4 regions of the Arthrobacter pasteuri genome follow, and region 1 is predicted to be linked to each of the others. Evidence: riboswitches for the same ligand, from Rfam matches in the RefSeq annotation. Region 1 holds a riboswitch; each other region holds the start of a gene.
The links. A riboswitch is a leader RNA that binds a small molecule or an ion and turns the genes downstream of it on or off. The one in region 1 is predicted to bind S-adenosylmethionine.
Positions count from the first base shown of each region.

Region 1 (7,291 bases):
GGGCGTTCGCTGCCTCGAAGGAGTACGAACCGGCGTTGATGCCCAGTACAAGGTCCACGATGTGGCGGAACTCGATGTCCGTGGTGTGCGGGCCGTGCCAGGAACCCCAGCAGACGTGGAACCGGACCTGTTCCTCGGGTAGTCCCCGCAGCGCATAGTTCAGCGCCTCGACCCGGATCCGGGTGAACTTCTGGTAGTCCTCGATGGTGGGTTCGGGGTTGATCTGGTCCCAGTTCTCCGCGATGGACGGATCGTCGATCTGCACGATCAGGCCTGCTTCGACGATGGCCTTGTACTCCTCGCGCAGGACATCGGCCCAGGCGTAGATGAACTCCTCCTCGCTGGCGTAATAGTCGTTGCCGATCCTGCTCGCGGACCCGGGTGAGAGGGCCGTGATGAATCCTGTCGGGATGCCCGCGGCGCCCAACCCCGCTTTGAGGTTCGTGATGTCGCTGGCCAGTGCAGCGTGCCCGGTGTAGGAGATCGGCCCGGTCGCGGACGGAAAGGCTGTGGCGTTCTTGCCGATCTGGATGCCGCTCTCGGGATCCTGGTAGGCCGCCGCGAAGCGGGTCCAGTCACGCCGGTCGGCGAACGAGGTCAGCCTGATGGCGCCGGGCTCGCTACGGACAGGCTCGGCGAGGATCGGATTGAAGTCCGTCAGTTCCAGGCCGGCGGTGCGCTGGAAGCTGTAGGTCCACCAGGCTCCGTAATCGACCGGGTTGGACATCGCCTTGCCGTACTCGCCATCGCCCGGGATCGTGATCCCGAACTCCTTCTGGCGTTGGACGAGGTCCACCACGGCAGTCGTGAGCAGTCCTTCGAATTCCGGTGTCCGTTCCAGGGTGAAGCCGTCCTCGGCGAAGGTGCGGGCGGCGTTGGCGGCGATCAGTTCCGGTGTGCGGGGCAGCGAGCCGGCGTGGCTGGTGGAGATGCGATCGAGTGTCATGATGTTTTCCTTTCCATCGGTCCTGCCATTAGCACCTTTCCGGACAGGAAATCCGGGGGAAGCTGCAGCGTCATGGAGGCAGGTCTCTCAGCTGCTCTGGATGGTGTGGCTTAGGGCTCTAAATCCACCGGTGACGCAGGCACGTCCCCTCCACAGCCAGAAGGCTGAGCACCAATCGGAGGGGCTGGCCCCATCATGGACGACGATGAGCGCGCCGGAAAAACCAGGGGCGTAATATTCCGGAGCAATTCGGTGCGGAGTCTCGACTCCTGCGGCCGGCGAAATTCCCTGCTACCAGGCGTGGAACCGTCGATAGGCGTGCGAGCGCACGAGGGCACAAAGGCGCGGGGTGTTTACTTCGATCACGATTGCGTGGTTATACTTCCAACAGCTTCATGAATTGTGACCGTCAAGCTCCGACTTGGTCACATACCAACCCCGCGCTCGGTGGGTGGTTCGGATGACGAAGCGGTCCGCATTCACCCCCCGGGGTACCTGGTGCGGGCAAGAGCTCCCGAAAGGACGCGGCCCCGTGCCGCCCGCCGATGACTGCTACCTCCCTTGCTGCCTCCCACGCCCAGGTTCCCCTGTCGGTCGTGAGCATTCACGACTACGAGGCACTCATGGCTCCACGTGAAGCGTTCGTGGACTTCCTCCTCGGACCGCATGTGGCACCGAATCGCACGGAGGACGCCGGTCTGCCCCCACTGGCAGTCTGAGGAATGCCACGCACAAGCGGCCTCCTTCTGGATACCGACGTCGTCGTGGAGTTGCGGAGCCCACGCCCTTCCACGGCTGTCGTCGATTTCCTCCAGCGGAGGAGACACTTCCGTATATTCGTCTCCGCCCTGACGATCGGGGAACTGCATCTGGTGAGCCGGGAGAACCAGCAATATCGGACCGTCGGCGCCTGGGTGCAGGAGTTCGTGAACTCCTACAGCTCGAACATTCTTTCCGTCGACGCTGATATCGCCGCTGTCTGGGGCCCGATGCTGAGTGACGCCGAGGTGTCCGCAGTCGATTCCCTCATTGCTGCGACTGCAATTCATAAAAGCCTTTCCATTGTGTCGGGAAATGTCGAGGTCTACCGGGATTTCCCGGTGTCGGCCATCAATCCCTGGATTCCGGAAGCGCATGCGGTTGGGGCGCCCCCGACCCCGCCATCCCACACGGGACCGGCGACCCGGTCCCTGTAGACCCGCTCGATCCCAAGCCCTGACCACTTCTGCCGAAGGAGCATCTTCGATGAGTACCGGTGACGCCGGCTGTACGGCCACTTCCCAGATCCACGCAGGTTATGAGCCGCAGGCCCCCTACCGGCCCGTGGCAGTCCCCATCTATCAGACCGCGGCGTATGAATTCCCGGACTACGCATCGGCCCGGCGCATGTTCGCGCTGAAGGAGCCGGGCTTCACCTACACGCGGACCGGCAACCCGACGGTGGCAGTGCTGGAGCAGCGGATCGCTGCGCTCGACGGCGGCGTGGCCGCACTGGCGACGGCGACCGGGCAGGCCGCGGTCGCCGTCGCCCTGGTGTCGCTGGTCCGCGGAGGTCAGCACATCGTGGCGTCGTCGAAGCTGTACGGGGGGACGGTGGACCTGCTCACGGACACCTTCGACGATTTCGGGATCGAGGTCAGCTTCGCCGACCCCGCGCACCCCGGTGCCTGGCAGGCCGCTGTGCGCCCGACGACGCGGGCCTTCCTGACCGAATCCATCGGCAATCCGCTCGCCACGCTGCAGGACCTGCCGGCGCTTGCCGCGGTCGCCCATGCCGCCGGGGTGCCGCTGGTGGTGGACAACACCCTGGCGACCCCGGCCCTGTTCCGGCCCCTCGACCACGGGGCTGACATCGTGGTGTATTCGGCCACGAAGTTCCTCGGCGGGCACGGGAGCACCCTTGCAGGTGCCGTGGTCGACGGCGGGCGCTTCGACTTCTCCGCCTACCCGGACCGGTGGCCGCAGCTCACCCGGCCCAAGCGCCGCTACGGCGGGGAGGTCCTGTGGGAACGCCACGGCCACGGCGCGTACCTGGCCCTCGCACGCAGCAAGTACCTGCACGACCTGGGCCCCTCGCTCGCACCGGGAAGTGCCGCGCAGATCCTGCAGGGGCTGGAGACCCTGGACATCCGGGTGGCCCGGCACGCCCGGAACACCCGCGAGGTCATCCGGTTCCTGGCCGGCCACCCGGCCGTCGCCGCGGTACACCACCCCTCCGTCGCGGGCCACCCGCAGGCCGGAATCGCGGCCAGGGACTTCCCGCACGGGGCCGGCAGCGTGTTCTCCTTCGACCTGGCCGCAGAGCCAGGGCAGGTGGGGGCCTTCATCGACCGGCTCCGGCTGTTCAAGCTGGTGGCCAACGTGGGGGACACCCGGTCCCTGGTCGCGCACCCCGCTGCGATGACGCACTGCCGGCTCACCCCGGAACAGCGCGCCACCGCCGGGATCGCGGAAACCACCATCCGGCTCTCCGTGGGTCTGGAAACCGCGGCGGACCTCGTCGCGGACCTGGACCTGGCGCTGGCCCCGCTGGTGGGAGCCGAGGACCGGGCACTGGCCCCGCTGGTGGGCGCCGCGGACATCGCGGCTACTCCGGCGGCAGGGGCCCCTGCCGCCCCCGCAGGAAGAGGAGCCTGACATGGCGCAGTACACAGGGTTCAACACGACAGCCGTCCATGCCGGGCAGGACCCTGATCCGTTGACCGGTGCGGTGATCCCGCCGATCTACCAGACCTCCACCTTCGTGCAGGACGGGATCAACGTGCTGCGCGCCGGGCACGAATACAGTCGGGGCTCCAACCCGACCCGCAACGGTTTCGAGGCCCAGCTGGCCGCGCTCGAGCACGGGACGGCGGCCTTCGCCTTCGCCTCCGGGCTGGCGGCCGAGGACGCGCTGCTGCGGGCACTGCTGCGCCCCGGCGATCACATCGTCCTCGGCGGGGACGGCTACGGCGGGACCAACCGGCTCATCAACGGGCTGCTGGGCCCGTGGGGTGTGGCGAACACGGCCGTGGACATCACCGACCTGGCGGCGGTGGCCGCAGCGGTCCGGCCGGGCTCCACCGCGATGCTCTGGGTGGAGACGCCGTCGAACCCGCTGCTGGGCATCGCGGATCTGGCCGGGTGGGCGGCGCTGGCGCACGATGCCGGGGCCCTGCTCGTGGTGGACAACACGTTCGCCTCGCCCTACCTGCAGCGGCCGCTGGACCTCGGCGCGGACGTGGTGGTGCACTCGACCACCAAGTACATCGGCGGGCATTCGGACGTGCTCGGCGGTGCCGTGGTCGTGGCCGACCGTACCTTCCGCGGCACCGCGCTGGCCGAGACCATCGGCTATCAGCAGTTCGCCGGCGGCGCAGTCGCCGGGCCGCAGGACTGCTACCTGGCCGCCCGCGGCCTGAAGACCCTCGGCCTGCGCATGGAGCGGCACACCTCCAATGCCCAGGCTCTCGCCGAATGGCTCCGTGACCAGCCCGGCGTCGCGGAGGTGCTCTACCCCGGACTGCCCGAGCACCCGGGCCATGCCCTGGCAGCGCGCCAGATGTCAGGTTTCGGCGGGATCGTCTCGCTGCGCTTCAGTGCCGGAGAAGCCGCCGCACGGGCGTTCGCCGAATCGACCCGGCTCTTCGCGCTCTCCGTGAGCCTGGGCGGGGTGGAATCGCTGGTCTGCTACTGCTCGGAGATGACCCACGCCTCGGTACGCGGGACCCCGCTGGCCGTGCCCACCGACCTGGTCCGGCTGTCCGTCGGCGTCGAGGACCTGGCAGACCTGCAGGAGGACCTGGCCACCGCGCTGGAGAAGACACATCGGGCGTCCAGGAGAGGCGTGGCTCTCAGCGCCTGACCCCGGTGCAGCAGAACACCGCTGTCCCGGGCCTGCTCACTACCCAGTACGACGGTCGATGACCCCGTGTTTCCTCATACGACAGCTCGCTTCCCCGGCTCTTGGGTGCGGGCGCAAACGGTGCTTGATTGAATTCATACGCCACGAAAGGACCCATCATGTCGGACATCTCGGATATCTCGGACCTCAGCCCCCGGCGCCTCCGGCAGGTGTTGGGACACTTCGCCACCGGGCTCACTGTGATCACGGCGGCGACGCCCACGGGTCCGGCCGGGTTCACCTGCCAGTCCTTCGCCTCCCTCTCGCTCGACCCGGCGTTGGTCACCTTCAGTCCGGCCCGGTCCTCCACCACCTGGCCCCTGCTCCGTGCAGCGGGACGCTTCACCGTGAACATCCTGTCGGCGGAGCACCAGCACCTGGCCGGCCAGTTCGCACGCTCGGGTACGGACAAGTTCGCCGGCGTCGACTACACCGCGTCTCCGCTGGGCAACCCGGTCCTGGAGGACGCACTCGCCTGGGTGGACTGCGAGCTGCACCAGGAGTACGACGGCGGTGACCACACCATCGTGGTGGGGAGCGTCCGGTCCCTGAGCGCGCGGCTCGACGCCGAACCCCTGCTGTTCTTTCGGGGCGCCTACGCCGGAGTGCAGTCCCCGGCAGCAGTGCTGGAGACGACCGCATGAGCAGACCGCGCACGGCTCGCTGAGGCCCTGAACCCCGATTCCGGGCTCCCCGCTGTCATTCCGCAGAGAGGGAAGCATCGACGTCGGGCAGGCCACTCCCGAACTTCCCGCGCCCGGCCTCCTGTCCGTAGAAGCCAGGAGTCTTTCTTGGTAGAGTTCGGGAACTACTTTGAATCGTTTCAAGCCAGCTGTCCCGATGGCGGGCACAGCAGTGAGGCGATCCACCCTCAGCGCACTGCTGCAGTCGAAAGGACCATCGCGTGATCAAGCGCCAACTCCCCGTCCCGGCGGAAATGCTCGAGCTGATGCAGTTCAAGAAGTTCGAGCTCAACGGCAAGAAGCGGCGGCTGGACTCCGCGCTCACCATCGCGGACCTGCGCACGATCGCCAAGCGCCGGACCCCGAAGGCGGCCTTCGACTACACCGACGGCGGCGCCGAGGGCGAGCTGTCCCTGGCCCGGGCCCGCCAGGCGTTCGAGGACATCGAGTTCCACCCCTCGATCCTCCGTCCCGCCGAGCACGTCGACACCTCGGTGGAGATCCTCGGCGGACCCAGCGCCCTGCCGTTCGGCATCGCGCCGACCGGGTTCACCCGGCTCATGCAGACCGAGGGCGAGACCGCCGGCGCCGGCGCGGCGGCCGCCGCCGGCATCCCCTTCACCCTCTCGACCCTCGGCACCACCTCGATCGAGGGAGTGAAGGCCGCGAACCCGAACGGCCGCAACTGGTTCCAGCTGTACGTGATGCGCCAGCGGGAGATCTCCTACGACCTCGTCAAGCGTGCCGGTGAAGCCGGGTTCGACACGCTCATGTTCACCGTCGACACCCCCGTCGCCGGCGCCCGGCTCCGCGACAAGCGCAACGGATTCTCGATCCCGCCGCAGCTGTCCATCGGCACGGTCCTCAATGCGATCCCGCGGCCGTGGTGGTGGGTCGACTTCCTGACCACCCCGAAACTGGAATTCGCGTCCCTGACCGACACCGGCGGCACGGTGGGTGATCTGCTGAACGCGGCGATGGATCCGACGATCAGCTACGACGATCTGGCCATCATCCGGGACCTGTGGCCCGGCAAGATCCTCATCAAGGGGGTCCAGAACGTCGAGGACTCCGTGCGCCTCGTGGAGATGGGGGTGGACGGGATCATCCTGTCCAACCATGGCGGCCGCCAGCTCGACCGCGCGCCCATCCCGTTCCACCTGCTGCCGCAGGTCGTCCGCGAGGTCGGCCGGGACGCCACGATCATGGTGGACACGGGCATCATGAACGGAGCGGACATCGTCGCGTCCATGGCCCTCGGCGCGAAATTCACCCTCATCGGCCGCGCCTACCTCTACGGACTCATGGCCGGCGGACGCGAAGGCGTCGACAAGACCATCGCGATCCTCCGGGACGAGATCGAACGCACCATGCGCCTGCTCGGTGTCTCGCACCTCGGCGAACTCGAGCCCCGACACGTCACGCAGCTCACCCGCCTCGTACCCGTCAGCGCGGCACCCAGTGAGGTCGCAAGGCTCGGCTGACAGCAGTGACCGGGGAGCTCGAGGGCCGGCGACCTCCCGTCAAGCCCTTCGACACCAGGGGATCCTGCCTGCCGCGACGGGCGGGCAGGATCCGGGGCCAGGGACGTCCGCGTCAGCCGCCTGCCGCTTCCCGCAGCGCGGCCCCGGAGTGCAACCGGGAGATCGCGAGCTGTGCGTAGAGCGCTGCGCCGTCGGTGAGGACGCTGTCGTCGAAGACGGCATAGGGCGAGTGGTTGAACGGCGCCGTCACCGGTTCGACGCCGGGAGGCACCGCCGAGAGGAAGACGAAGCTGCC
Region 1 covers NZ_JBTNDO010000001.1:1,522,016-1,529,306, reverse strand. The annotation lists gene ACX80H_RS07175 (cobalamin-independent methionine synthase II family protein) at 1-946, opposite strand, end outside; SAM riboswitch class I at 957-1,053, opposite strand; SAM riboswitch class IV at 1,338-1,463, shown strand; gene ACX80H_RS07170 (PIN domain-containing protein) at 1,669-2,142, shown strand; gene ACX80H_RS07165 (O-acetylhomoserine aminocarboxypropyltransferase/cysteine synthase family protein) at 2,192-3,583, shown strand; gene ACX80H_RS07160 (cystathionine gamma-synthase) at 3,585-4,790, shown strand; gene ACX80H_RS07155 (flavin reductase family protein) at 4,958-5,473, shown strand; gene ACX80H_RS07150 (alpha-hydroxy acid oxidase) at 5,734-6,996, shown strand; gene ACX80H_RS07145 (M20 metallopeptidase family protein) at 7,109-7,291, opposite strand, start outside.

Region 2 (7,291 bases), 430 kb from region 1:
TGAAGACGAAGCCGGACATCGGCGCGTCGATGGGCCTCGGCTCGTCCTCCTTCGAGGGGCGCGGGCTCGGGGAGGGGGCAACATCCACGAGGATGTCCAGGAGCTGCGAGACGCCGAAGTTCTTGGCCGCCGCGGCGAAGAGGACCGGTGTCTGGCGTGCTGCCTCGAATTCCTCCCGGTCGAACGAACCGTTCGAGGACTCCACGAGGCCGGCTTCCTCGCGCGCGTCCAGCCAGGCGCCGGCGTCACGGGAATCGAGGGCATCGATGTCGATGTCCGTCTCCTCGGCGGCATGCGCTCCGGCCTCGACGGCCTCGAGCGCGATCGCCCGCCGCGCCCGTAGGTCCAGCAATCCCTGGAAGTCGCCCGCGATCCCGGCCGGCCAGGTCAGCGGGACCGGTGTCATGCCGGTGCGCTCGCCGACGTCGTCGATGAGGCCCAGGGCGTCGAGGCCCGGCCGGTCCCACTTGTTGATCACCGTGATGATCGGGATGTTGCGCTGCTTGCAGACAGCCAGCAGTTTCACCGTCTGGGGCTCGAAGCCCTTGGCGGCATCGATCAGCATGACGGCGGAATCGACGGCGGCTAGGACACGGTAGGTGTCCTCGGAGAAGTCCGCGTGGCCCGGGGTGTCGACGACGTTCAGAATGGTGTCGCGATAGGTCAGCTGGAGTGCGGCCGAGCTGATCGAGATGCCGCGCTCCTGCTCGATGCCCATCCAGTCGGACACGGTGGCATGGCGGCTCGACTTGCCGTGGGTGACGCCGGCGTCCTGGATGGCGCGGGCGAGGAGGGCCAGGGCTTCCGTGAGGGTGGACTTTCCGGCGTCAGGGTGGGAAATGACGGCGAAGGTACGCCGGCGTCCGGCCTCGCGGCGGACGGCGTCGGCGTCGAGGACGGGGGATTCGGTTAACAGGACCACACCTCCATTGTCCCCGATCCCCGAGCCGCACCTCGCGGGCGGGTCCGGTGTTCGCTGTGCGCGTGGGTCCGCCGACTACCCTAGGAGGCAGATTCCTGCGCACGGCTACTGGGAGGACGTGGAGTCATGACTGATCAGGCATCCGGACAACGGACGGCGCGAGGCTCGGAGCACGCTGAACTGCTCTCGCAGTACGGGCTGGGCATGGCCCTGGGCGAAGCAGGCCCGGTCGGGGCCGAGCCGCGGCCTGCCGCCCCCGCGAACGCCCCCGCCGCCCTGCAGAACCTCGTGGCCCTGGCCGTCCAGCTCTGCAACGCCCAGTACGGCGCCATCAACGTGATCACGGAGGACGAGTTCCACCAGATCGCCGCCAAGGGACTCGAACCCCTCATGTGCGCCCGTGAGGACTCGCTGTGCGGGCAGGTCTTCAAGTACGGCCACACCGTGGTGGTCGCGGACTGCACCGAGGACCCGCGCTTCCGCGCGAATCCCTTCGTCGACGGCCGCTTCGGCGCCGTCCGGTTCTACGCCACCACCCCGCTCCTGACGAGTGACGGCGTACCGCTCGGCACCCTCTGCATCTTCGACGAAAAGCCCGGGAACCTCACCGATCAGCAGGCCGCGGGCCTCGAGACGCTGGCCGCGCAGGTGGTCGACGTCCTCGATCTCCAGCTGCGCACACGTCAGCTGGATGCCACGGTGTCCGAGCTGCAGCGCAGCAACGAACTGCTGGGCGAATTCGCCGGCCGGATCAGCCATGACCTGCGGGGACCGCTGACCAACGTCGTCGGCCTCGCTGAGCTCGCCGAGGACGAGCCGGCGCTCCAGGAGGGTCCGGCGGGCACGTACTTCAAGCGCATCGGGGCGAGCGCCCTCCGAATGTCCTCCATGGTCGAGAACCTGCTCGGCTACTCGCGCGTGGGCGGTGCGGCGCACCTCGAGACCGTCTCCCTCGCCGAAGCCGTCGCGGCCGCCGTCGACGATCTGGGGCACCACGTCGACGGCGTGGAGATCACGGCCGGGGACTTCCACGGCCACGCCGACCGCGAGCAGCTCCGGGTCCTCATCCAGAACCTGGTGGCCAACGCCGTGGCCTACGCGCGGCCGGGTGTCCCGGCGGAAGTGCGCATCACGGGCACCGGCATTGCGGAGTTCTGGCGCCTCGACGTCGCCGACAACGGGAAGGGCATACCGCCCGAGCAGTACGACCGTGTGCTCGAGCCGCTGGTGCGGCTCGAGCGTGAGGGCGATCCGTCCGGTACCGGGATAGGACTGGCGACATGCGTGCGCATCGCCCAGGCGCACGGCGGGCGCCTCGCCTTCGACCAGACCCCCGGCGGCGGGCTCACCGTACGGGTCTGGTTCGGGTCGAGCCCGGCCTGACGGTCTTCGCCCGGGTCGACGCGTCGCGCGCCCGCCGACCCGGTCGCCGAATATGACGCGCCGGGTCCCGGTCGTTTTGACCGTGTTCGATGCCGTCGCCTAGCGTTCCCAGAAGAATCAAGAGTTCCAGCCACGGGCCCTGGCCGGTTGGACAGCAACCCTCTCCCGTAGTGGGGTGCTCCAGGTGAAGATTCGGCCGCCGGGATACTCCGGACGGCAAGTACGCGATTCCCGCGGCGCTTCTTCGAAGCCCTGCCGGAGAACGCCCGCAGCATCCAGTGAGCGAGCATGTCAGTCCAGTAGAAACACGTCCGAGCAGCCTGAGCTGTCCGTCAGTCCTGCTGCGCGCTTCTGTCCCTCTTCCCCTGTCGCTGAGCCGTCTGCTCAGCAGGTACCCGTACGAAGGAAAGAAAATATGATCACCTCCCGCAAGCTCCTGGCAGCCGCCGTCGTCCCGTTCCTCGCCTTCACCGTTGCCTGTGGCTCCTCGGAGGCCTCCGAGGGAGGCAATGAGACTGTCCGCCTGGGTGTCGTGGGTGCGAGCGACCCGGAGTGGGCTGCGCTGACCGATGCGGCCGCAGAGGAAGGCATCGACCTCGAGGTCGTCGACTTCGCCGAGTACACGCAGCCCAACCCTGCGCTCACGGAAGGCGAGCTGGACCTCAACCAGTTCCAGCACCTCGTCTATCTCGCCCGCTACAACGTCTCCAGCGGCGAGGACCTCACCCCTGTGGGATCGACCGCCATCTACCCACTGGGTCTCTATTCCACGAAGCACAAGTCCGTGGAGGAGATCCCCGAGGGGTCGACCGTCGCCGTACCGAACGACGAGAGCAACCTCGCGCGCGGCCTGCTCGTCCTTCAGTCAGCCGGCCTGGTCGTCCTCAAGGACGGCGGCAGCGCCTTCTCCACCATCGATGACGTCGACGAGGCGGCATCCAAGGTGACCGTCACGACCCTCGAGGCATCACTGACGCCGACCTCCCTCCCGGACGTCGCCGCTGCGATCATCAACAACGACTTCGTGCAGGACGCCGGCCTGAACTTCGACGACGCCATCGCACAGGATGACCCGACCGATCCGGCCGCCGCTGCGTACGTCAACATCTTCGCCTCGCGCGCCGGTGAGGAGAACAACGAGACCTACCAGAAGCTGGTGAGCATCTACCAGGAGAACCAGGAAGTCCTCGACGCCGTGCAGGAGACCTCGGGCGGAACCGCGGAGTTCCTGAAGGTGCCGGTGGAGGAGCTGAAGACGTCGCTCGACACCGTCGAGGAAGACACCCGCGCCCAGGGCTGATCAGCCTTCTCTTCCGCGTGTGGCCGGCCGGTGATCCTGGCCGGCCACACGTATCCCCTCAGCTAGGAACACGATGCCACTCATCTCACTGCGGAACGTCACGAAGAGTTTCCCCCCGGGACGCCGCGGCGATCCCCTCGTCCACGCCATCGACAACGTCAGCCTCGACATCGAGGCAGGTGAGATCTACGGCATCATCGGGTACTCCGGGGCGGGCAAAAGCACCCTCGTCCGCCTGATCAACGCCCTCGAGAAGGCCTCCAGCGGCGAGATCATCGTCGACGGGCACCAGGTCACCAACGTCCCGGACCGCCAGCTGCGCACACTGCGCCTGGACATCGGCATGATCTTCCAGCAGTTCAACCTCTTCAGCGCCAAGACGGTCTGGAACAACGTCGCCTACCCCCTGCGGGTCGCAGGCAGGACCCGGGACGAGATCCAGGCCCGCGTGACCGAGCTCCTCGACTTCGTGGGACTTGCCGACAAGGCATCGAACTACCCGGAACAGCTCTCAGGCGGCCAGAAGCAGCGCGTCGGCATCGCCCGCGCCCTGGCGACCTCACCCAAGATCCTCCTCGCGGACGAGGCCACCTCCGCCCTCGATCCCGAGACGACCCACGAAGTACTCCGCCTCCTGCGCCGCGTGAACGAGGAACTGGGCATCACCATCGTGGTCATCACGCACGAGATGGACGTCATCCAGACCCTCGCCACCAAGGTGGCCGTCATGGACAGCGGACGGATCGTGGAGCAGGGCGATGTCTTCGACGTGTTCTCCAACCCCCGTGAAGCATCGTCGCGACGGTTCGTCTCCACCGTGGTCCGCGGCATCCCCGCACCTGATGAACTGGCAGCGCTCCGGGAGAGGCACCGGGGACGGATCGTCACCTTCTCCTTCCGCGACGGCGACTCCTCGCAGGCGTCCGTGTTCCTCGAACTGGCCGCTGCCGGCATCGAATTCGAACTCGTCTACGGCGGCATCAACGACATCCGGGGCCGCGCCTTCGGGCATCTCACCCTCGCGCTCACCGGAGCGGACAGCGTCATCGACGCGACCCTGCACCACATGGCCGGCCGCATCACCGTGAAGGAACTCGCCTGATGGAAGACCTCGTTCCCCTGACACCCCAGCTGTGGGAAGCCACCTACGAGACCCTGTACATCGTGGGCCTCAGTCTCCTCTTCGGAGGTCTCGGAGGGCTCCTGCTGGGCATCGGTCTCTACACCACCAGGGCCGGCAGCATCCTCGGCAACCGGGCCGTGTTCGGCACGCTGAACATCATCGTGAACATCTTCCGGCCGATCCCGTTCATCATCTTCCTCGCCGCGGCGCAACCACTCGCCCGCGCCGTCACGGGAACCGGCATCGGCAACAGTGCCATCATCTTCACCCTGTCCCTCGCGGCGGCATTCGGCATCAGCCGCATCGTCGAGCAGAACCTGCTGACCGTCCAGCCCGGGGTCATCGAGGCTGCACGCTCGGTCGGCGCGGGGCGACTGCGCATCATCCTGACGATCCTCATCCCCGAGGCTCTCGGCCCGCTGATCCTCGGCTTCACCTTCATCTTCGTAGCCCTCGTCGACATGTCGGCCGTGGCCGGATATGTCGGCGGCGGCGGTCTGGGCAACTTCGCGATCCAGTACGGCTACCGGCAGTTCAACCCCGTCGTCACCTGGGCGGCGGTCATCGTGATCATCCTGCTCGTACAGGCCGTCCAGCTGCTCGGCAACGTCCTGGCGCGCAAGGTCCTCCGCCGCTAGCCCCTACAGGTCGACCCACCACCCGGAAACGGATGGTGGGTCGGTCCGCGGAATGGTCCTTCTCGCAGGTCCTAGCTGGCGCCGGGCTGGATGCCGTCCTCGATCCAGGGGTAGCCCGTCGCCAGGGGTGCGCCGTCGTCGTGCCTCGAGAGCCATGCGACAGCGGCAGCGTGGTAGCGGTGGAAACCCTTGTAGTCGACGAGTTCGGGGTCGAGGGATGCGAGGGCCCGGTGCAGCCGCTTGGCCCAGTCGGGAGCATGGTCCACCAGCTCGGCCAGGCTGACGAGGTACGTGCGGACCGGGAACACCATGGCGTTGGACCGGGGAAGGCGATGCAGGGGCTGCAGCTCGATACGCAGGTACACCATCTCTCCTGCGTTCTCGGGGGTGACGGCCGCCCGGTCCGGCGCCCACTCCGGGAGTGTCTCCACCGAGGTCTCGAGACGCGGGTGGACGGTGAGGGACCAGTTGACCCGCCGGACGGGATGACCGGGCTTCATGCGGAGCAGGAACTTCAGCGCCCTGTCCAGGATCCCCATCTCGTGCAGTTTCGGCACGGGACCATGGAACTCGGCGAAGGTCATTCCCATGTTGAACTGGAGGGAGTAGTCCGCGCGCTGGGTCGTCATACCGGCACCGATGACCAGCGTGTTGTCCTTCTCCTCGAGGACGACGAACTCGCCCTGCGCCTGTCGCGTCGCGTACTCCATGGGGTCCATCGGCAGGGTGGTCGGATCACCGAAGGTGAACACGTCATCGATGCCGAGCGGCCGGTTCTGCCACCGCCACTCGTTCCCGTTCTTGGTGAGCGTGAAGTGTTCCGGGAAGTCCCTGGCGTACGACTCGAAGATGAGTTCCAGGAGGTCCCACTGCGCTTCCATCATGTGCGGCAGCGCGATGTAGTGGACTCCCGGCATCTCCCGGAGCATCTGGTCGCGGTGCGCGCACTCCGATGCGTAGTGCTCGTCGATGTCGAAGGCAGCCATCAGGGCGCCGTCGCCTGCCGGGACGTGGGGTTCGAGATTCATGGAGTACATGTACTCGTCATCCGGGAACGGGAAGGGAAGGCGCCGCACGGCCTCGCGCGAGTTCCGGAAGAGGTACTCGCCCTCCGGCGTGTAGGTCTCGATCGGTGTGGATTCGACTGACTCGGGTATCGCGGTCATGGAGATTTCCTTATGCATTGATGACGAGTTTCGTACAGGTGGCCCGCGAGACACAGGGCATGATGAGCTTGTTCGTGCACCGCTCCGACTCGGTCAGCCAGTCGTCCCGGTGGTCGATGGTGCCCTCGAGTTCCAGGACTTCGATCTCGCACTCGCCGCAGGCGCCTCCCCGGCAGAGGTAGGGCAGTTTGTGGCCCGCCTCCTCGGCGGCCTCCAGCAGCGACTGTTCGGGCGACACCTCGATGACCGCTCCGGACCGCGCCAGGGTGACGGAGAAAGGATCTCCCGTCGATCCCAGGTCCTCGAACCGTTCGAAGTGGATGTTCGAGTCGGACCAGCCGAGGGTGTGGGCGGCGTCGATGACGTCGTCGACCATCCGGGTGGGTCCGCAGACATAGGTGTGTGTTCCGAGCGGTCGTCCGGCCAGGATGTCGTACGCGACCAGCCTCGAACCGTCGCCGTCCCCGTACACTTTCACGGCCTCGCCATAGCGCTGCTGGAGCTCACGGCCGAGGGCCGCATGCTCCGGGCCGCGTACGGCCAGGTGGAGTTCGAACGAGCTTCCCTTGAGGCTCAGTTCGTCCAGTTGCGCGAAGATCGGAGTGACCCCGACACCGCCGGCGATGAAGAGGTGATGGCGGGCGTGCTTGGAGACGGGGAACAGGTTCGCCGGGATGGTGGCACCGAGAAGGTCGCCCTCACGCACGTTCTCGTGCATCGCGATCGACCCGCGGTTCCCGCCATCCACCCTACGGACAG
Region 2 covers NZ_JBTNDO010000001.1:1,947,983-1,955,273, reverse strand. The annotation lists gene ACX80H_RS09330 (peptide chain release factor 3) at 1-922, opposite strand, end outside; gene ACX80H_RS09325 (GAF domain-containing sensor histidine kinase) at 1,049-2,305, shown strand; SAM riboswitch class IV at 2,421-2,534, shown strand; gene ACX80H_RS09320 (MetQ/NlpA family ABC transporter substrate-binding protein) at 2,721-3,605, shown strand; gene ACX80H_RS09315 (methionine ABC transporter ATP-binding protein) at 3,679-4,707, shown strand; gene ACX80H_RS09310 (methionine ABC transporter permease) at 4,707-5,366, shown strand; gene ACX80H_RS09305 (heme-dependent oxidative N-demethylase family protein) at 5,438-6,532, opposite strand; gene ACX80H_RS09300 (PDR/VanB family oxidoreductase) at 6,543-7,291, opposite strand, start outside.
Region 2: another riboswitch for S-adenosylmethionine. It lies ahead of ACX80H_RS09320 (MetQ/NlpA family ABC transporter substrate-binding protein); the one in region 1 lies ahead of ACX80H_RS07175 (cobalamin-independent methionine synthase II family protein).

Region 3 (7,291 bases), 1.5 Mb from region 1:
CGGGTCCCCCCGAACCGACTCCCGTACACCGTGTGAGACCAGACGGATCGCCGGGGGAGCACCATTCTAGCCGCCGCCGGAGCCATGACCCGAATCGGCCCCCGCGCTGTGCCGCGCACCCTTCGTGCTCGGGACCGATGATTCCGGCGCTTCAGCCCCGTCTAAGGGAGGAAGCACCCAGACCGATCTCCGGACAGGACACGCCATGACTTACCTGACAGGATTCCTCCCCGACCTGCACATCGTCTCGGACCTGGACCTGCTGCTGCTGCAGCGCGGGGCAGCAGGCCATCCCACTCCGCCGACGGGGCCCCCTTCCCCGCCGTGGCCCGCCGCTGCGCTCGACTCCGTCCTCGACGAACTCGACCGCCGTGATGCCCGCCCGGTCGAACATCGGATGGGGGCCCGGCGGACGCCGCGGTGACGGCACCCGGAGGTCCGTGTGCGCGCCGCGGACCGCGGGCGCGCACCTCCTCAGGCTTTCTCGAGAGCGGGGACCGGTGCGGCCCCGATGGACCAGACACGCGGCGGGACGGCGCCGTTGACCGAGTGGTCGCCGATGATCCTCGCCTTGAAGACCCACGGGTTGTGGTTGGCGGCCGTGCGTGCATTGCGCCAGTGCCGGTCGAAGTTCTTCGCAGTGCTCACGCCGGAGGCGGCGAGCGCGTTGAAGACATCGGATGTCGCGCGGGTGGCGAGCGCTGACAGGACGACCTGGGCCTTCGCTGTCTCGAGTTCGGCGACGTCGTTGCGGCGCTCGTCCTCGACCTCGTCCCCGAGGAAAGCGCCCTCGTACGCGAGCTGCAGTGACCGGGCGGCCCGTTCGACGGTCGCGTCCGCCGCATACGCTGCCGCGGAGACCTCCCCGATGACTTGCAGGATCTGCGGGTCCGCCGCGAACGACGACGCATTGCCGTGGCTGAAGATTCTCGTGCGGTTCCGGACCTCGCGGGCCACGTCCCGTTCGGCGGCCGTGATGCTGCCGGCGAGGACGGCGAGGAGCACTGCCTGGTAGAACGCGGTCTGGTACTTGAACCGGGTGTCGAAGTCGATGACGTTGACGGCGTCGACCCGGGCCTGGTCGAAGGTGGACGTGCCGGAGCCCGTGGTCTGCTGGCCGAAACCGTCCCAGTCGTCCCGGTGGGTCACCCCCGGCTGGTGCGTGCTGACCACCGCGATGACCTTGACCCCGTTGTCGGTGCGCTGCGCGAAAGTGTCGATCCAGTCCGCGAAGATGCTGCCGGTCGAGTAGTACTTCGTTCCACTGATGCGGAAGCTGCCGGCGTCGTCCGGGTCCGGGCTGACCTTCGTGATGACGTCTCCGATGGTGACGGTGCCGACCTCCGTCCAGGAATTGCCGATGATCTCGCCGTCGGCGAAGCGCTTGAGCCACACCTCGCGCTGCGCTCCCGTGGACACCAGGCGGTCCTCCACGAAGGCGAAGTGGGCGCGCAGGGCCTGCGGGATGTTCGAATCGGCGGCCGCGAGCTCCGTGAGGAGGCGGAACAGCTGGGGCAGTGAGGCGCCGGAGCCGCCCGCGGACACGGGGACCCTCAGTGCCCCGAATCCGGCGTCAATGAGTACACGGATCTCCTCGCGGGGGAGCTCGTGCTTCTGCTCGCGGCGGGATGCGCCCTCGGCGATGCGGGCGAACAGCGGGCGGAAGCGGGCGGCGAGGAACTCGTACTCCGCATCGGTGCCTGGAGGGGTATGGGTCAGCGTCGTCATGGTCGGCCTTTCGGTGGAAGCGGGATGAAAACGGGATGAAAGCGGGATGGAAGCGGAATGGAGGGAGGTGTCGGGACGGGTACGGCTGGGGCGTTGTCAGGCGGGGACGGCGACCTGCGGGGCTGCCGGCACCTTCGCCGGGCGGGAACTGACGGCACCGGCGATGACGAACAGCACCGCGAGAACTCCGGCAACGGTGAAAGCCGAGGTCCAGCCGGCCGGCCAGGCGCCGTTGAGTCCGAGGACGGCCGGAGGAACGGTGCTGGCCGTGCCCACCAGGATGGCGCTCCAGCCGGTGATCCGGGCCAGGTGCGCTGCATCGAAGGCCAGAAGTAGGAAGAAGAGCCCCCACAGCACCGCCCACGCGAGCCACAGCACCGAGCTGACCGGGTCGTCGTCCAGGGCGGTGCCGGCGAAGACGACGGCGAGTACGGCGACGAGCCCGCAGAACCATCCGACCCCCGCTGCGCCCAACCCGGCGACCGAGCCCAACCCCACGTAGAGGTAGGTGAGCCCGAAGAGGAAGATGCCGCTCGCCGAGCCGATCGTGGCGGGATCGGCAGCACCTGCGGACGCGATCAGCGTCGCGATCACCAGCTGGAGGGTTCCGATCACCAGGTTGAAGAACCCGGAGTCGCGGGAGGTGACCCGGCCGAGGAGGCCGAGACCATTGATCAGGAGGGCCGCTCCGGACAGGAGGAGGCAGATGTACGACATGGAGGTCCCGTCGACGGGACGCGGAGCCCCGAGGCCCGCGCCGTGCTTGCCCCGGCGCTGATGCGCGGGACCGGATCTTCACCTGGGGCACCCCGCCACGGAGGGGGTTGCCGTCCAACGAGCCAGGGCTTCGCGTTGGAACTCTTGATCTGTAGGTACGAGACTAGGGGCTGGACCGGGGCGGTTTCCAGCACGAGGGCGAGCTTTGACGCTGCGTGACGCCGTATGACGGAGCGGTCGGTGACGGACGACGAGAGGTCCCGGACGAGCACCCACTCGTGGAGATCGGAGTCGTAACAGCTGTTCGTGACCGATGCTGCGTCCCAGCGTCCCGCCTGTTCTCCACGGGACGTCGTCCTCGGGCGAGTTCCAATCGCTTTGATGCAATCTCTCGGCTTCCCATATGTTGTACCAAGTGCGAAGCCGGCGGGTGAGGTGGGCGATCAGGCCGAGCAACGGTGTATGGACCGGATCCGCTTTCCTGCGTGCGTTCCCGACGGAAGGGCGGCCTCGTCACGTCATTGATGCCGCTGCAGACTGCGCTCGTCCTCGGACCAAGGCAAATGCATCCAATGGTGCGAACTCCTACCGACCGACCCGAACGTCAGGAGCGAAATGTCCGCTGCAACATCGGCAAAGTCAACGATGAAATTTGGGACAAGGTTCGGCATCGCTGCCATAGCTCTGCTCGTTCTGGGTCCATTCCTCAACAGGAACTTCGGTGTAGGAGACAGTCTGAGCTTCATGCCGCTTCCCGACGTCTGGGAATCAGCTCCGATTGCTGCGCTGGTGTCGCTGACCTACCTGATCCTGCTGGTGCCGTGCGCGGTGCTCTCAGCCGTACTCATCACGACCTCCCTGGTTATCCGTCAGGCGGAAGCAAGCGAACAAGCAATAACCACTGAGGACTTAACCTCGGACACACACTGATTCCCGCGAGCTTCCTTCTGCCCGACTCACGATGTGCGCGCGATGTGGCCGCTGGTGTGCATGATTTCCCGGTGATCACGGAGAGTTCCGGAGCCGCGGTGGACGTGTCCGCCGAATAGGAGATGCAGGAACTGTCGCCCAAGCCCGCCCGCGCAGCCTCGAAAAACCGCTCCTACGGAACTAATGACCCAGAAGGCGCACCAACGCGAATCGTCAATATATGTTGACGCCGCAGGCCTTCGTCCACTACGTTCAGCGAGGAGGGTGCGTCAACTCAATTTGACAATCTCTTGACCTGAAGCGAAGTGTTCGGCATCCAGAGGAGGATCTCATGCAGCCATGGGAGTGGACAGGGGACGCGGAGTTGCTCGGCCCGGCCCAGCGGCTACTCCGCCCATCGTGGCCGGTGGCGATCGCGGTCGCCTCTTCGCGCCGGGTCTTCGTCGCAACTGCGGGGACGGAGGTGGAGTGCACCTTCGAGATCGGGTCGGTCTCGAAGGCGCTTACCGGCATGCTGTATTCCGACGCGCTGCAGCGCGGCGTAGTTTCACCGACGACGACGCTGGGGGATTTGCTTCCTCTCGACGGTTTCGGGCCCGTGGCCGCGGTGCCTCTCGGCTCGCTGGCCGTCCACCGATCCGGCCTCCCACGCCTGGCCCCCGGGATGTCCGTTCTGCGTCGCAGTCTGGCGTTCTCGATCCACGGACGGAATCCGTACGGCGAGACCCTCGCTGAGCTCCTCGAGCAGACGCGGGACGTGCGCGTAGGGTCGGCGCGGCCTCGGTACTCGAACCTCGGGTTTCAACTTCTCGGGCACGCGACCGCGAGTGCGGACGGGCGCGGGTACGGCCGACTCCTCCGAGATGTCTTTGGCCCCGGGTATTCGACGCCGTCGCGTCAAGACGACCTTCACGACGTCGACCTCCGGGGAACCTCCCGGCTCGGCCGCCTGGTCGAGCCGTGGGTCGGCGAGGCCCTGGCTCCCGCCGGCGGCATCCGGGCGAGCATCGTCACCATAGGTGGCCTCCTGCGGTCGATCCTGGATCAAACTGCTCCAGGGGTCACCGCGCTCGAACCCGTTGCAGATTTCTCCCCGGGGGTCCGGATCGGTGCCGCGTGGATCACTCTGCCGTACCGCCGCCGCACAATCACGTGGCACAACGGCGCGACTGGGGGATTCAGCAGCTGGATCGGTATCGACCGGGAAGCCTGCATCGGTGTAGCCGTGCTGTCCGCGCGGCGCGGGGCAGTGGATCGGCCGGGCTTTCGCCTCCTCGAGGAACTCGTAGCCAGCGGATCGGCAGTCCTCGACTGACGAGGCTGCACTTGATCTACCGATAGCCGGTCGGCGGACTGACAGGATCCGCAACCATCCATCGTTTGTGCCCATACTTCTGCCCCTCATTGCCTACCTCTCCCGGACAAGAAGCCGCACCCTGCACGAACTCACGATCGCCCGTGAGCCGATCCCTGAGCGGAGAGGCTCGCGAGGTACTAACTCACGAGTTCCCAGCGGTGGGACTGCAATACTGCGGGGATGGACCTCGCACATAACGACACCCGGCAACAAAGCGGGAGTCTGTGGGCCGTGTCATCGCTGGTGGTCGTTGTGGCTGCTGTTGTTGGTATCTTCGGGGTTTTCTTGATGCGTGGACTCGCCATGGTGCCCGACTTCTGGGCCTTTCCCATAACTATTGCGGCTCAGATCCTGGTATGCGCCGTGCTGCTCGCACCGGTGTGGCGCGACGTGTCACGAAAGCTGGTAGCGGGGTGCGTGGCCCCCGGGGTCTCTCTGACCGTTTTCTCGGTAGTGGTTGGTGGGTACTGGGCGGCTTTTTGGCTGGTGGGCCTGCCGGCGTGGGTCTTGCTGCGTAGGCGCTGGGGCGAATACCGGTCCCAGAAGAAGGCCCTCGAGGTGTTGGGGTTCGTGGGTCTGTACGCAGCCGCATCCCTGGTGTTTGTCCTGAGCGTTTATCTGCCGAATCCGGTTGCCCTGCTTCTACCTCTGGTACCGGCGGCGAGGCTGTACTTTGATGCACTGCCTGTCAGCCGGAACATGCCGGAGCTTGTTGGACTGGTCCTGTCGGTGGGACTCGTCGTGCTGGTTCTGCTTCAGCCTCAGGGCGATTGGGGTGCGACGTGGTCCTCTGCAGGGGCCGTGGTCACCGGGGTTCTGATCCTTGCGTCGTATACCGGCCGCAAATCACGATGACCTGAACCGGAACCGCCTGGCTGCTGACAAACCGATCCGCTACTGGATGCTGTCGTTCAAGCGCTGGAACATCAGGTGGTCCTGCCAACTGCCTGCGATGTTCAAGTACTTGGGTGCAAGTCCGTACTGTTCAAAGCCTGTCTTGACCAGGACACTCCGAGAAGCAACATTTGGGACCAAAGTCTCGGCCTGCACCCGGTGGAGTTCCAGCTGAGTGAAAGCGAACGCAACTGCCGCTCGGACGGCCTCTGTGGCCAGACCCTTACCTGTCTGATCCTCCGCCAGCCAGTACCCCATGCTGCACGACTGGAACGCACCACGGACGATGCCGCTGAGCGTCAATCGGCCGGCTATCGCACCGTCATCGTTTAGAACGACCCAGGGCGCTGACTCGCCTCGCGCATGGCGGGCAAGTGCTGCTTCGATGTCGGCCCGCTGGCCGGCTACGGTGAAAAAGGTGTCGCCTCGGACAGGATCCCAGGGTGCCAGGAAGTCTCGGTTGCGTACCTGCAACTCTGCCAGTGCTTCGTCATCACCGGATTCAACGAGTCGGATCCGTGAGGTCATGACCTCAACTTTCGCACATGAAATGTGTGCTGAACCATGCCTCAATAGGGGGAGCATGGACGCTTGTCACCTCGTGAGACAGGATGCTCGCTTGGGGGAACATATTGAGTGCAGTCGCTGTCTTTTGTGCAGCCGTCTAACTGGGCGGCTGCGCTATCTCTCCGTCTTTTTCCAAGGGCACTCGGAAGCGTCGAGTATCGGGTCCCTCTCGACCGCCTCGTGGCGCAACGATCGCCCTTACGCGACCGTCGGGCATTGACCGCTAGGCCACGCTGTGCCAAGCTCCGCTGGTGACGGAGAAGGTGACGACCGCGCGCCCGAAGCTTGTAGGTTGCGCCGCGGTGTCGATGGGTGCGCTGGTGACCATTGTGCTGATCTTCGTGGTGATCCGGGTGACCGTCGACTGGCCCCACATCCTCGCGGGCAGCACCCCTGACGACGACTTCGCCACGCGATACGTCGCCCTCCCATGGCTCGCCTACCTCCATATAGCGCCGGGCGTCGTCTATCTCCTGGGGGCGCCGTTGCAGCTGTCGCAGCGATTTCGCACCCGGCACTATCACGTGCACCGGCGGCTCGGACGTGTACTCGTCACCTGCGCGCTTGTCGGCGGACTGTTCGCGCTCCTCTTCGGTGTGCCCCACACTTGGGGAGGTGCACCCGAGGCAGCCGCGACGATCGTATTCGGCTGCTGGTTCCTGGCCTGCCTCGTGCTCGCATTCCGGGCGATTCGGCGCAATGACGTACGCCAGCACCGACGCTGGATGATCCGCGCGTTCGCCGTCGGCATTGGGATCGGCACCATCAGGATCTGGGTAGGAATCTTCGAAGGTGCTGAGCAGATAATCTCCGGTGGAACGACCCCTGCAACACCGGATACGATGATGTTCGGCGTCGCGTTCTGGCTTGCCTTCACGATGCACGTATGTGTGGGCGAATGGTGGTTGCGCCGCACTCCCGCATTGACCGGGTAGCTACGCGGTCATGTTCAGGGCTGCGGTTGAGGAAAGCAGTCGGTCGTGGGCCGCACCGTTCCTCCCGCACCATCGCCGGAGCAAACCGATGCGCTGGCAGATGCTGAGGTCGGCGAGGCGGAGTACCACGCCCAATTCGACCGGTACTCGCAGGGCATGACCG
Region 3 covers NZ_JBTNDO010000001.1:62,082-69,372, forward strand. The annotation lists gene ACX80H_RS00320 (hypothetical protein) at 206-424, shown strand; gene ACX80H_RS00325 (acyl-CoA dehydrogenase family protein) at 475-1,728, opposite strand; gene ACX80H_RS00330 (AmiS/UreI family transporter) at 1,825-2,445, opposite strand; SAM riboswitch class IV at 2,483-2,595, opposite strand; gene ACX80H_RS00335 (hypothetical protein) at 3,061-3,375, shown strand; gene ACX80H_RS00340 (serine hydrolase domain-containing protein) at 3,707-4,690, shown strand; gene ACX80H_RS00345 (hypothetical protein) at 4,964-5,587, shown strand; gene ACX80H_RS00350 (GNAT family N-acetyltransferase) at 5,627-6,154, opposite strand; gene ACX80H_RS00355 (DUF2306 domain-containing protein) at 6,514-7,128, shown strand; gene ACX80H_RS00360 (hypothetical protein) at 7,174-7,291, shown strand, end outside.
Region 3: another riboswitch for S-adenosylmethionine. It lies ahead of ACX80H_RS00330 (AmiS/UreI family transporter); the one in region 1 lies ahead of ACX80H_RS07175 (cobalamin-independent methionine synthase II family protein).

Region 4 (7,291 bases), on a different contig from region 1:
AGCCTAGTAGCCGGTGCCGGGCATGCCTGTCCGTCGTGGGTGTCGGGCAGAATGGAGTGCATGACCGACCACGCACCCACCGAACTCCCCATCCAGGACGACATGATCCGGCTCGGGCAGCTCCTGAAGCTGGCCTCGCTCGCGGAGGACGGTGTCGAGGCGAAGGCCCTGATCGACAACGGACTGGTCCAGGTCAACGCCGAGATCGAGGAGCGCCGCGGACGCCAGCTGCACCCCGGCGACACGGTCAGCGTCAACGGGCAGTCCGTGCGCATCACGCGCGCCTAGCGCCGCGTACCGACCGGCGCACCGGCCACGCCCCACCGCGGTACCAGCCCCGCAGCCACGCCCACAGCCACACCCGGTACCAAACCGGCGGGGCCCGCATGGCGTCAGCGGCGGCCGAGGACCGTCATGGTGAGGAACTCCCGGACGTGGGCGAGTTCCTGCAGGTTGATGCTGTGGAACATGTTCGAATAGAGGATCTTCGTCAGCTTCGTGTGCTTGACCAGCCAGGCGTGGGTGAACTCGATCATCTCGGGCAGGATGACCTGGTCCTCCTGGTCGCGCCCCCAGAAGAACTCCACGGGCGCCGCCGCGGCCTCGTCGTCCCGGAAGAACTCGTGGCCCTCCGACGGCACGGCGAATCCGGAGAGGCCGACGACGCAGGCGAAGTCGGTGGGCCGGTGGCGCAGGAGCGACGTCGCGACCGCCATGCCCTGCGAGAACCCGAGGATGCTGACGCTCGAGTGGCGTCCGCGGACCTCGTCCAGCCATCGGGACACAGCAGTCACGCTCTCCACGACGCGCTCCACCGAATAATCCGCCTCCCGCGACAGCGGGAACCACGAGAAGCCCGGTCCCACTGCCTGGAGCGCCCGGAGAGACGCGACGGTGAACTCGGCGGGGAGGTGGTCGGTGAGGCCCATCAGGTCCTCCTCGTTGGCCATGTACCCGTGGAACAGGACGAGCAGGGGCGTGCCCTCCCGCTCGGACTCGGGCTTCGACCAGAGGACCACCGGGTCCCAGGCGCTGGCGGAGGACGTGGAGGTGCCACGGGCGGGTTCAGTCATGGCTTAATCTTGGCACGCCCCGCCGAGGAATCGACGCCGGGTTGGCGCAGGAGAGGCACTGGTTGGGAGAATGTCCCGGTGATCCCTGCAAACGCCGGAACGCCCCTGCCGGGCGGAACCGATCCCGTCCTGAACGGTCCGATGATCGATCCGAGCCTGAACTCCGAACCGCACCCGTGGCACCGCTATGTCGCCCTCGGGGACTCCTTCACCGAGGGCATCGGGGATCCCAACCCGGAGAGCGTCGGGGGCAATCGCGGCTGGGCGGACCGCGTCGCCGAGGAACTGGCCCGGGGCCAGGCCGGCTTCGCCTACGCGAACCTCGCCGTGCGCGGACGGCTCCTGCAGCAGATCATCGACCAGCAGGTGGAACCGGCGCTGGCGCTGCATCCGGACCTGGTGACCATCTCCGCCGGCGGCAACGACCTGCTGCGTCCCGGTGGTGATCCCGATCTGCTCGCCACCCGGCTCGACGCCGTCGTCGGGACCCTCGCCGCCTCGGGCGCCACGGTCGTCCTGTTCACGGGGCCGGACGTCCGCGAGACGGTCCTCGGCAGCATCCGCTCGAAGACCGCGATCTACAACGAGAACCTGCGCACGGTCGCCGCACGCCACGAGGCCGTGATCGCCGACATGTGGGCCCTGCGGCAGCTGGTCAGTCCGCAGATGTGGTCCTCCGACCGGCTGCACTTCTCGCCGCTCGGCCACCACACCATCGCCGCGATGGTCCTGGACACCCTCGCGGTCCGGCACACCCTCCAGCCGCTGCAGCCCAAGGAGCTCCCGGCGCGGACGTGGCGCGAGGCACGCGCCGAGGACCTCGTCTGGGCGCGCGAGTACTTCGTGCCGTGGGTCCTGCGGCGCCTCCGCCACCAGTCGTCGGGCGACGGCGTGTTCGCCAAGCGTCCGGAGGCCGCGCCCATCTTCGGCCCGGGCATGCCGCCGGGTGCTGCCGACTAGCGTCGTCGCCCGTTCCCGACAGCGCGCCCTGCACAGTGCGAGCCATCGTCCGCCGGCACTGCCGCGCGACCTGACGCGGCGGAGTCCGGCCGGACAGCCGCCGTCGTTCTCACCGAGGCGACCGAAATGACCGGCCGACGGGCAGCCGGCCGGTCATTCCTGTCATCCCGCGCGTGGATTCAGCTGTCGAGCGAGACCTCGCCATTGGCGACCGCGTCCGCGCATGCGCTCAGGTCCGGCCCGGGCTTGAAGTCGACGAACTGCGGCTGCAGCTTCTGGAAGAGGAACTCGTAGACCTCCTCGCGGGACTTGCCGTCCATCGTCTCGACGGCCTCGCGGACCGCGTCCTGCAGAGCCCGGTCCGAGTCCAGCAGGATCTTGTCGCGTGCTTCCTGGTTCCAGCCAATGGTGCTCAGTTCCATGAACAGCTCCCCTTCATCTTCCGTCGGCGAGTCCGGGCGTCTACCTCAGACCTGCCTGCCGCCGATTGCTAAGCAGGCTTAGCTCCAAGACTAGGTGCCCGTCCGGGGAAACCCAACCGATAACTGCTACCCCGCGTAGAAGGCCGAGCGGAGTTGCGCGTCGAGCTGGTGGATCTGGGTCAGGAACGCGTCGTGGCCCACCGGGGAGGAGATCGTGTGGACGGGCACCTCCCCGGGCAGCCCCCGGGCCAGCCGCTCCGACTGCTCCGGGAAGTAGAGCCGGTCCGAGTCCACGGCGGCGATGAAGAAGTCCGCCGTGGCCTCCCCCAGTGCCGCGTCGAGGCTGCCGCGGTCCCGCGCGGCGTCGTGACTCATCAGCGCCTCGGTCAGGATGACGTAGCTGTTCGCGTCGAAGCGGCCCACGAGCTTGTCCGCCTGGTGGTCCAGGTAGCTCTCCACCTGGTAGCGGCCCCGCTCGGCGGGCAGGACGGCGCCGAAGGGCTGTTCGGCGTCCTGCTCCGCGCGGCCGAAGCGTGCTTCCAGTTCCTGCTCGGAGCGGTAGGTGATGTGGGCGATGCGCCGGGCAATACCGAGGCCCGCATCCGGATGCGGGCCGTCGTAGTAGTCACCGCCGCGGTAGGCGGGGTCGAGCCGGATTGCCTGCAGCTGCGCCTGGGCGAACGCTATCTGTTCGGCCGAACTGGCGGCAGTGCAGGCGATGACGGCGCACCGCTCCACCCGCTGCGGGTACATGAGTGCCCACTCGAGCGCTCGTGCCCCTCCCATCGATCCTCCGAGGACCGAGTGCCACTGCGCGATGCCGAGCCGGTCGGCGAGCAGGGCCTCGGCCCGGACGGAGTCGCGGATGGTGACGAAGGGGAAGCGCGATCCCCAGGGGGTGCCGTCGGGAGCGAGGCTGGCCGGCCCCGTCGAGCCGTAGCACCCTCCCAGCATGTTGACGGACACCACGAAGTACCGGTCGGTGTCCACCGGGCGGCCGGGTCCGACGAGCGAATCCCACCAGCCCTCCTCCTCCGATGCGCCGCGTGCCACGTGCGAGCTGCCGGTCAGGGCATGCTGCACGAGCACCGCGTTCGAGGCATCCCGGTTCAGCCGGCCCCAGGTCTCGAAGGCGAGCTGCACGTCCGGCAGCTCACCTCCGGTCTCGAGTGCCAGCGGTCCGATCGGGGCGATGCGCAGGAGCCCGTCCCCCGAGGGGCGCGCGTCGTCGATCCCGGGGTGCAGCGGAGCAGGAGGGTGGGTGGTCACGAAGGGCTAGGCTCCTTTGGCGGCGCGGAACCCCGCGTCGAGGTCGGCGAGGATGTCGGTGATGTTCTCGAGGCCTACTGACAGGCGGACGAGGCCCGGACGCACGCCCGCGGTGAGCTGCGCTTCCGCCCCGAGCTGGCTGTGCGTCGTGGACGCCGGATGGATGACGAGCGAGCGGACGTCGCCGACGTTCGCGACGTGCGAGTGGAGTTCCAGTCCGTCGACGAAGCGCTTGCCGGCCTGCAGTCCCCCGACGATGTCGAAGCTGACGATCGCGCCCGTACCGTTGTTCCGCCCGTACTTCCTGCCGCGCTCGTACCAGGGGCTCGAGGCGAGGCCGGCGTAGGAGACGCGTTCGACGTCGTCGTGCCCCTCGAGCCACTCGGCGACCGCCTGCGCGTTCTGCACGTGGCGCTCCACCCGCAGGCTGAGGGTCTCCAGTCCCTGCGCGATGAGGAAGGCGTTGAACGGCGAGACGGACGAGCCGAGGTCGCGCAGGAGCTGGACGCGGGCCTTCAGGATGTACGCGAGGTTCGCGCCGAGTGCGCTGCCGACGCCGAGGTCCCGCGCGTAGACGAGTCCGTGGTAGCTCTCGTCCGGCGTGTTGAAGCCGGGGAACCGCTCGGGGTACCGGGCGAAGTCGAAGTTCCCCGAATCGACGATGACCCCGGCGATGGCATTGCCATGGCCCCCGAGGTACTTCGTCGCGGAGTGCACCACGATGTCCGCGCCCCATTCGATGGGCCGGATCAGGTACGGCGTGGACAGCGTGTTGTCCACGATCAGCGGAAGCCCGTTCTCGTGGGCGACGGCGCTGATGCCCTCGATGTCGAGGACGTCCTGCCGGGGGTTGGACACGACCTCGCCGAAGAAGAGCTTGGTGTTCGGCCGGACGGCGTTCCGCCACTGCTCGAGGTCGTCCGGGTCCTCCACGAAGGTGGTCTCGATGCCGAACTTCTTCAGCGTGTGCTTGAAGAGGTTGTACGTGCCGCCGTAGAGGCTGGGGCTGGCGACGATGTGGTCCCCCGCCTCCGCGATGTTCAGCACCGCGAAGGTCTCGGCGGCCTGGCCCGAGGCGAGCAGCAGGGCGCCGGCTCCGCCCTCGAGGCTCGCGATCCTCGTCTCCACCGCTTCCTGCGTGGGATTCCCGATACGCGTGTAGATGGGCGCGAGTTCCGTCAGCGCGAACCGGTTGGCGGCACTCTCGGCGCTCGGGAAGACGAACGACGACGTCTGGTAGATGGGCAGCGCGCGCGCTCCCGTGGCTGCGTCCGGTACCTGGCCGGCGTGGATCTGGCGTGTCTCGAAAGACCAATCGTTGGACATGGTGCTCCCTTTCGGAAGGGGCTCCGCCTGGTCCGGTGCCCCGGCCGGTGCGTGCCGCTCCAGGAGACCGGCTCCCGCAGGAGCCCGCGCTTGAACGGCGCCGGAATAGCGCCGAACCTGGTCTTCACCCGGGGCACCCCACCGCGGTTGGAGGGTTGCCGGCCAGCAAGCCGGGGCTTCGTGCTGGCACTCATGACCTCTCCTCATGAAAGCCCATCCGAGCAGATCCGGCAAGCCGTATGACCGTTCGTGAAGCAGCGTGAGGACGGGGCTGCGGAGACGCCATCGGAGGACCAGCAGGAGTAAGGCGATCCTAAGTCGAGACGTGCATCACTTAGTGCCAAGATAACCGCATGCGATTGGATCATGTCTCATATGCCTGCGAACCCAATGGACTTGCTGCGACTGCCGACCGGATCGCGGCCAACCTCGGGATGGACCCCGTGAAGGGTGGCGTGCACCCGCGCTTCGGCACCCGGAACATGATCTTCCCCCTGGTGAACGGCCAGTACCTGGAGGTCGTGGAGGTCCTCGACCACCCGGCGTCGACCAAGGCCCCCTTCGGTCAGGCGGTGCGCGCACGCTCCGAGGCCGGCGGAGGCTGGATGGGCTGGTGCGTCGCCGTGGACGACCTCACACCGTTCGAGGAGCGCCTCGGCCGCAGCGCGGTTCCCGGCAACCGCAAGTTCCCCGACGGCCAGGAACTGACGTGGCAGCAGATCGGCATCAAGGGACTCATCGCGGACCCCCAGGTCCCCTACCTGCTCCGCTGGGACGAGGGCAGCGAGGCCCTGCACCCCTCCCAGGCGCGACCGGCGTCGGTCAAACTGTCCTGCCTCACCATCGCAGGATCGTCCGAACGCGTGACCGAGTGGCTCGGCACCGACGTCGAGGAGACGCTTGACGGCGTCAAGGTCCAGTGGATCGCCCCGAACGGCACTCCGGGCATCATGTCCGTGACCTTCGAGACCGCCGACGGCCGCATCGAGATCTGACCCCCGATATCACCCAGTACGAACAGGAAAGGGCCGGACAGTCGTCCGGCCCTTTCCTGTTGCCGCAGCCGCGCGGGACGCGGGCCCGTCAGGCGTGGGTGTAGGTCAGGCAGTCGGCGGCGTCGGCTCCGGGGCCCACCTTGACGGCCGGGGCGCCGCACAGCAGGTCGTGGTTGAAGGTGCACTCCGAGCGCTGGCACGCGCCCACGTGGGCGAGCATCTTCGGCAGGCCGCCGCTGATGGACGTGTCGATGAAGGTGGCGCAGGACGCGTGTTCCTCGCTCCCGGACACTGTGATCGCGACGGCGGTGCAGCCCTCGTGATTGAACGAACAGTTATGGACACTGCACTCAGAGACACTGGTGACGACGCTCATGATTCCTCCTGGCTGGTCCGGTGGAGCCCCGGGGCGGAGCCGCCGTTGTGCTGGTGGACATCACGGTAACACCGCGGTCAGCCGATAATTTAGTCACGGTTTCCGTGCGCAAATCAGCGTAGATGAGCCTTCCCTGAGCAGTTCACCGGCCGATTCGCCGGCGGATTCACCCGCCGATCCCGATGGCGGGTCCGAGGAGCGCGAAGCCCACGAAGCCCGCCGTGTCGATGAGCGCGTGCGCGATGACGAGCGGCAGGACGCGGCGCGTGCGCGTGTAGAACCAGGCGAACAGCAGGCCCATCAGCACGTTGCCGACGAAAGGGCCGAACCCCTGATAGAGGTGGTAGCTGCCCCGCACCACGGCACTCGTGAGGACGATGGCGGAAGTGGACCAGCCGAGCTCGCGCAGGCGGAGGAAGAGGTAGCCCACCACGAGGACCTCCTCCAGCACCCCGTGGCGGACGGCCGACAGGACGAGGACCGGGACGGTCCACCAGTAGGAGTCCAGGGCGGCGGGGACGAGGGCCGTGGTGATGCCCAGCGCCCGCCCGCCGGCATACACCCCGAGGGTTCCGACGCCGATGACGGCAGCCAGCCCGATCCCGAGACCGATGGTGCGCAGGGGCCTGTCGAACGTGAGCCCGAGGCGACGCAACGCCGGAACGCCGTGCCCGCTGAGCAGGAACAGGACGAGGGCCACGGGCACCAGTGCGAAGAAGATGCCCAGCACCTGGTAGGTCAGGTCGAAATACGGCCGGTCGTTCAGCACCGGGTTCAGGGTGGTGGTCTGCGCCGCCAGGGGTCCGCGCGTCAGCTTCTCGGCCAGGCTCACGATGGAGTACACGGCCGACTGCCCGAGGGAGAGGCCGA
Region 4 covers NZ_JBTNDO010000004.1:79,160-86,450, forward strand. The annotation lists gene ACX80H_RS14930 (RNA-binding S4 domain-containing protein) at 61-288, shown strand; gene ACX80H_RS14935 (alpha/beta hydrolase) at 393-1,073, opposite strand; gene ACX80H_RS14940 (SGNH/GDSL hydrolase family protein) at 1,215-2,033, shown strand; gene ACX80H_RS14945 (hypothetical protein) at 2,213-2,455, opposite strand; gene metX (homoserine O-acetyltransferase MetX) at 2,582-3,724, opposite strand; gene ACX80H_RS14955 (bifunctional o-acetylhomoserine/o-acetylserine sulfhydrylase) at 3,731-5,050, opposite strand; SAM riboswitch class IV at 5,132-5,248, opposite strand; gene ACX80H_RS14960 (VOC family protein) at 5,404-6,045, shown strand; gene ACX80H_RS14965 (DUF1540 domain-containing protein) at 6,134-6,421, opposite strand; gene ACX80H_RS14970 (CPBP family intramembrane glutamic endopeptidase) at 6,588-7,291, opposite strand, start outside.
Region 4: another riboswitch for S-adenosylmethionine. It lies ahead of ACX80H_RS14955 (bifunctional o-acetylhomoserine/o-acetylserine sulfhydrylase); the one in region 1 lies ahead of ACX80H_RS07175 (cobalamin-independent methionine synthase II family protein).